Spirulina subsalsa PCC 9445: one gene and its partner. The protein of the gene in region 1 interacts with the protein of each later gene in a pairwise test. Links are inferred from orthologs where the notes say so. Each region holds a gene or a part of one and is shown in the gene's direction. Other genes may lie near its edges. The genes, in order: dnaA and dnaB.

The links.
Region 2: the proteins of dnaA (region 1) and dnaB interact in binary tests that used the Escherichia coli proteins (3 or more experiments, as listed by UniProt). The link is inferred for Spirulina subsalsa PCC 9445 from one-to-one orthologs.

What each region holds. Positions count from the first base shown.
Region 1 is NZ_JH980292.1:830,704-833,876, forward strand. Bases 3-2,848 are described here. They hold dnaA (chromosomal replication initiator protein DnaA), read left to right. Parts: upstream 3-672; coding sequence 673-2,025; downstream 2,026-2,848. Other genes in these bases: SPI9445_RS0104155 (PAS domain-containing sensor histidine kinase), read right to left, coding at 3-164; SPI9445_RS0104165 (allophycocyanin subunit alpha-B), read left to right, coding at 2,147-2,632; SPI9445_RS0104170 (hypothetical protein), read left to right, coding at 2,731-2,848. In the rest of the region: more of SPI9445_RS0104155, read right to left, coding at 1-2; more of SPI9445_RS0104170, read left to right, coding at 2,849-3,165. UniProt on the Escherichia coli protein: Plays an essential in the initiation and regulation of chromosomal replication. Binds in an ATP-dependent fashion to the origin of replication (oriC) to initiate formation of the DNA replication initiation complex once per cell cycle.
Region 2 is NZ_JH980292.1:4,748,902-4,752,116, reverse strand. What follows is about bases 121-3,008. They hold dnaB (replicative DNA helicase), read left to right. Parts: upstream 121-842; coding sequence 843-2,174; downstream 2,175-3,008. Other genes in these bases: rlmD (23S rRNA (uracil(1939)-C(5))-methyltransferase RlmD), read left to right, coding at 2,770-3,008; SPI9445_RS0121660 (adenosine deaminase family protein), read left to right, coding at 121-453. Also shown: more of SPI9445_RS0121660, read left to right, coding at 1-120; more of rlmD, read left to right, coding at 3,009-3,215. UniProt on the Escherichia coli protein: The main replicative DNA helicase, it participates in initiation and elongation during chromosome replication. Travels ahead of the DNA replisome, separating dsDNA into templates for DNA synthesis.

The sequences.
Region 1 (3,173 bases):
TGCTGTTCTAACTTACAGTTTTTCTGAATCGTTTTGGAGAGAGCTTGTTCAAGTTTAGCGATTTGCGGTAAATCAGGGCTGTTGGCAGGAGGAGAGTGGCAAGAACTCGCTACTCTCTCAAGGGTTTGATTACCAAATAGGGGCTGATCATTGTCAATAAACATGGTCTTTGGGGAATTCTGCTGTTTTTCGTTTGGGTTTAGGAAATAGAGTTTAAGAGATGGTTTTAAACTCGGTTAAGTTATGCTATTTAACTTAATCATGTAATCACTCAACTGAGTCATTTTTAGATGGCGTGTTAGTCAATTTTTCTCAGTATCACAGGTAGTCTCTTCTGTCCTAAATTTTCGACTATTTCCCAAAACGTAAACGCTCTATATTCATTATCAACCCATGAGAGGAAATTGAACGTGATATCTATCCAGAATTAGACGTGATGGAATCCCTAAATTGCCGTGATTTGTGAACTCATTTGTTGTGATCTAAATCATAAGAAGTGGGCAAGGTTCAATCAATCTCTTGTGAGTTCTGGAAGAAGACCCGAGGGAAAAGTTCAAATTCTCTCTCCCCCTTGGGGGGATGATAGTCTAGAATATTGAGCGCGAATGGCTAGGCAACGCTTCGCGAATGGCTAGGCAACGCTTCGCGAACGCAGTTCACCCCTTTGGCGACATGACCCCTGAACAACTCTGGAATCAAGTTTTAATCCGTTTGGAACATCAGTTAAGTCGTCCAACCTTTGACACTTGGATTAAAAGCATCACCGTACAAGTTTGGCGCGATCGCCTTTTAGTCCTCTGCGCCCCCAATCCCTTTGCTCGCAACTGGTTACAGAAACACTATCTCGGCATCCTGACCGAAGTCGTCACCGACATTTTAGGTTACGACGTGGAAATCCAACTTACCAGCCACTCCGAAGACGGTCAAGGCATTGTCTGGCCCGTACAGGATGCACCCCCCGCCGAAAACGAACGCGATCGCCCCTCAGAAGACCACCAACCCCGTCCCACCCCCTTTAACCTCAAATATAGCTTTTCCCGCTTTGTCGTCGGTTCTAACAACCGCATGGCCCACGCCGCCTCCTTAGCCGTTGCCGAATCCCCCGGCCGAGAATTTAACCCCCTCTTCCTCTGTGGAGGAGTTGGTTTAGGCAAAACCCACCTCATGCAGGCCATTGGTCACTATCGCCTTGAAATTAACCCCGACTCCCGCGTATTCTACGTTTCCACCGAAAAATTCACCAACGACCTCATCACCGCCATTCGTCAGGACAGTATGCAGAGTTTCCGCGACCACTACCGGGCCGCCGATGTTCTGTTAGTCGATGACCTGCAATTCATCGAAGGCAAAGAATACACCCAAGAAGAATTTTTTTACACCTTTAACACCCTCCACGAAACTGGAAAACAAGTCGTTTTAGCCGCCGACCGTCCCCCCAACCAAATCCCCCGCTTACAAGACCGTCTCTGTTCCCGTTTTTCTATGGGATTAATCGCCGACATTCAACTCCCCGACTTAGAAACCCGTATGGCCATCCTCCAGAAAAAAGCCGAAGACGAAAAAATGCGCCTCCCTCGGGACATTGTGGAATTTATCGCCACCACCTACACCTCCAACATCCGGGAACTCGAAGGCGCCCTCATACGCACCTTAACCTATATATCTATTTCCGGTTTACCCCTGACCGTAGAAAACATTGCCCCCATCCTCAACTCCCCCATCGAAAAAATCACCGCCTCCCCCAGTGCTATATTGAACGCGATCGCCGAAGTGCTAAACGTCTCCATAGAAGACCTGCGCAGCAACTCCCGACGACGGGAAATCAGTTGGGCCCGGCAAATCGGAATGTATTTAATGCGTCAATATACCGATTTGAGTCTACCCCGCATTGGGGAAGAATTTGGGGGAAAAGACCATACAACCGTTCTCTATAGTTGTGAAAAAATTGCCCAACTCAAGCAGAAGGATAGCCAATTGAACGAGATTTTACGCCAAGTGAGCGATCGCATTGCCCTTAAGACTTGATTTGACCCAACCCAGTTACAAAACTTAACCCTCCAAACCCAGAGAATCAGTCAATCTCTTCCTAACTGACCCTCCGAGTCGCTAAACTGATTGAAGTTATTTTTTGATTAATCCCGATAGTATGAGCGTCGTTAGCCAAGTTATTCTCAAAGCAGATGATGAACTCCGCTACCCCAGTAGCGGAGAACTAAAAAGCATTGGTGCCTTCCTAGAAACAGGAGTGCAACGGATGCGCATTGCCGAAACCCTAGCCGAAAACGAGCAGAAAATTGTAGACAAAGCCAGCAAAGAACTCTGGAAAAAGCGGCCAGACTTCATTGCTCCAGGCGGCAACGCCTACGGCCAACGTCAACGAGCGCTATGTTTACGTGACTATGGATGGTATCTCCGTTTAGTCACCTACGGAGTCCTGGCCGGAGACAAAGACCCCATTGAAAAAATCGGTTTAATCGGAGTCCGCGAAATGTACAACGCCCTCAACGTTCCCGTTGTCGGCATGGTTGAAGCCATTCGCTGCCTCAAAGACGCTTCTTTAGGTCTACTCAGTACCGAAGACGCTCAAGAAGCCGCCCCTTACTTCGACTACATTATTCAGGCGATGTCCTAAGCAAACATCTACCCTGTGGACTATGCTGTTTTTTCCTACGTCCAGATTCTCTCTAGAATAAGGACGTAGGAATCCCAAGTTAACTTCATGGAGTCCCCTTGTTTGCCCGACTGCCGACCCGCTCTCTTTTCCTCCTCTGGCTCATTTATAGCGTTTTTGGCTGGTTACTTCGCCGCATGACCCCTCAATGGCAACATTGGGCTTTAGCCGCCTCCCTCATTGTCCTCATGGCCTTAATGTTCACCGCTCCGAGCAGTATCGTCCGAAAATTTTTTAATCATCTCCTCGAATCAGATTCCCGCGCCTTTCTCTCCATTGCACTCCTCGCCTTTATCGCCGTCCTCATCCTGACCTGGATTTCCCACTTCATCCAAATTATCCTCCTAGTAGCCGCCCTTGCCCTAGCCCGCCTAGAATTACAAGGATTAGGTTACAAAGAATGGCCTTGTTTTCTCATTTTAGTGCTGATTTGTCTGGGCGGTTTTGCTCTAGGATTAGGCGCTCATCATTGGTATTTAGGGTTTGCTGAATAGGGGAACAG
Region 2 (3,215 bases), 3.9 Mb from region 1 along the record:
TGGGATCTCCTTGCGACTATGGCACAACGGGGAGTCCTAGTAGAAATTTGTCTCACCAGTAACGACGTGATTTTAAATGTGACCGGACCCGCTCATCCCTTCCTCGATTATTTAAAAGCTGGAGTCCCCGTAACGTTAGCCACAGATGACGAAGGAATTGGCCGGATTGATCTCAGCCATGAGTATTGGCAGGCCGCCATTCACTACGGTTTAGGTTATGTAGAATTAAAACGTTTAGCTCGCAATAGTTTGGAATATAGTTTTCTGCCCGGAGACAGTCTCTGGTCTAGTCCAGAGTACCGTTCTTTGGTTGCTCCCTGTCAAGGCGATAATCCCGGCAGTGGGACTATATCAAGCGGATGTGCTAATTTTTTAGCCAATCATGAACGAGCCAATCAACAATGGTTGTTGGAAGCTCAATTTTCTCAGTTTGAAGCGGCGCCTTGGCCCTAGGAACAGGGAACGCCGGATCTGGGAACAGGCCAGAGGCAAGAGGTCATAGGTAATAAGCAACTTGAACAAGTTAAGCTTGTGTGCATTTTGTCAAGTCCCCTGTTCCCCGTTCCCTGTTCCCTTGACTTCAATTTTGGACACAACCGGATTTTCCCACCTCCCCTGTTCCTTCCCGTTCCCTAGACTTCTAACATTGAGCCTTAACTTGTCAAGATTGGGTAATAGGTAATGGAGAATACTAATCAACTCCCGACTCCCGATTCCCGACTCCCGACTCCCCCGTTCCCTAGACTTCTAACATTGAGCCTTAACTTGTCAAGATTGGGTAATAAGTAATAATTCTTGATTCCCCGACTCTCCGACTTATTCAGCAAGCCCTAATTACTGATATGATTAGCAATTTAAGTAGTCTTGGGGATGTTCTCCCTCCCCAAAATATTGAAGCCGAAGAGGCTATTTTAGGGGGAATTTTACTAGATCCTGAAGCCATTGGACGGATTTTAGACACCCTACAAGCCGATGCCTTTTATATAGAAGCCCATCGTTCCATTTATCAAGCAGCCGTTGCCTTACATAATGGAGGTAGACCGACGGATTTAATGACCGTCACCAGTTGGTTACAAGATCACAGTCTGCTTGATAAAATTGGCGGTATTGCCAAACTAACCCAACTGTTAGAAAGAACCGTTTCTGCTGTCAATATTGACCGTTATGCTGCCATTGTGATGGATAAATATGTCCGTCGTCAACTCATTAGCGTGAGTTATGAAATTGGCACATTGGGTTTTGATACTACCCAAGGATTAGAACAAGTTCTAGACCAAGCAGAACAGAAAGTTTTTCAAATTACCCAAAAACGCCCACAACAAGGTTTAGCTCCTCTTTCTGATGCCTTAATTGAGACATTTTCTGAATTATCTAGCTTACAGGAGGCTACATCACTCCCCGGATATACCTGTGGTTTTTATGATTTAGATGCCATGACCAGTGGTTTCCAACGGTCGGATTTTATTGTGGTAGCTGGACGGCCATCTATGGGGAAAACCAGTTTTGCTTTAAATATTGCCACGAATGTGGCAAAACAACATCAATTACCTGTGGCCGTTTTTAGCTTAGAAATGTCTAAAGAACAGTTAGCTCAAAGGGTTTTAGCTGGGGAAGCCGGAATTGAAAGCAATCGTTTACGTTCAGGGACTATTTCGGGAACAGAAATGGAGGCTATTTCTCGGGCGATTGGCGAATTAGTAGATTTGCCTATTTATATTGACGATAGTGCAACGTTGAGCGTCATGCAAATGCGTTCAGAGGTGCGTCGATTACAGGCTGAAAAAGGGGGTAAAATTGGTTTAGTTTTGGTGGATTATTTACAGTTAATGGAAGGGGGAGGAGATAATCGGGTACAAGAAATTGCAAAAATTACCCGTTCTTTAAAAGGGTTAGCTCGGGAAATAAATGCTCCTGTGATTGCTCTTTCTCAATTGAGTCGGAGTGTGGAGTCTCGGACGAATAAACGCCCTATGATGTCAGATTTAAGGGAATCGGGATCTATTGAACAAGATGCGGATATGGTGATTATGTTGTATCGGGATTCTTACTATAATCCCGATTCTCCAGATCGCAATCTGGCTGAGGTGATTATTACGAAACACCGCAATGGTCCAACGGGAACAATTAAGCTGTTATTCCAACCGGAGTTAACGAAGTTTGCCAATTTAGCTTAGGGAGTCGGGAGTCGGGAATCGGTGTAGGGGCGCAATGCTTGCGCCCTAGGGAGTCGGGAATCGGGAATTGGCAATAGTCAGGAGTTTTGGCTATTCACTAGCTACTAGCCACTATTCCCCCTCTCCCCCTCTCCCCACAGCCCACATCTAAAAAATTTTGCTTAAACTCTAGACATTTTTGAGAGAGGATGTATAATAGTAAATGCGCGCAAAAAAAGAGCGCGGTTTTTTTCGGGGGTATAGCTCAGTTGGTAGAGCGCCTGCTTTGCAAGCAGGATGTCAGCGGTTCGAGTCCGCTTACCTCCATGAGACTTGGAACGTTATAGAATCTGGGGCTGAAGGGATTTACTCAATCCTTACTTGCCCTAAATTACTCAATGTTTACTCCTCATAGTGGCACTGGACAATTGCTCTGTCAAGGGGATGCTTACCTCCATTCTTGAGAGAACAAGAGTTTGAGGTAATCTGTTTGAATTGGCCTATTGGTGTTCCCTAGATTCTCTTGTTTCTCGATTGGGATCCGGGAAATCTTCGCCGTTTGAGGACAAGGAAAAGTTAACAATTTTGAGATACTGCATCACATTGAGGAGAAATTATGGTAGGGGAAGCCGTTAAGGAATGGCAACAGGGGAGCTTGTTGCAGGTGGAAATTGAGGATGTGGGCGATCGCGGCGAAGGAGTCGGACGTTGGCAGGATCGAGTGGTATTCGTGCCGGATACTGTCACGGGGGATCAGGTTTTAGTGCGTCTAGTTCAGGTGAAACGCCAATATGCTCAGGGCAAATTGCAAGAAATCTTAACCCCTTCCCCCCACCGCATTCGTCCCCGGTGTATTGTGGCGGATAAATGTGGGGGCTGTCAGTGGCAACATATTGAGGACTCCTATCAACACACCCTGAAACTCAATATCATCCGTCAAGCCCTCCTAAGAATTGGGGGGTTTAGTGATCCCCCTCTGGAGCCCTTCCTCCCTGCCTCTGCTATGTTAGGCTACCGCAACAAGGCCACCTATCCCCTCGCTCGTTCGGGCCAAGGTCAAGT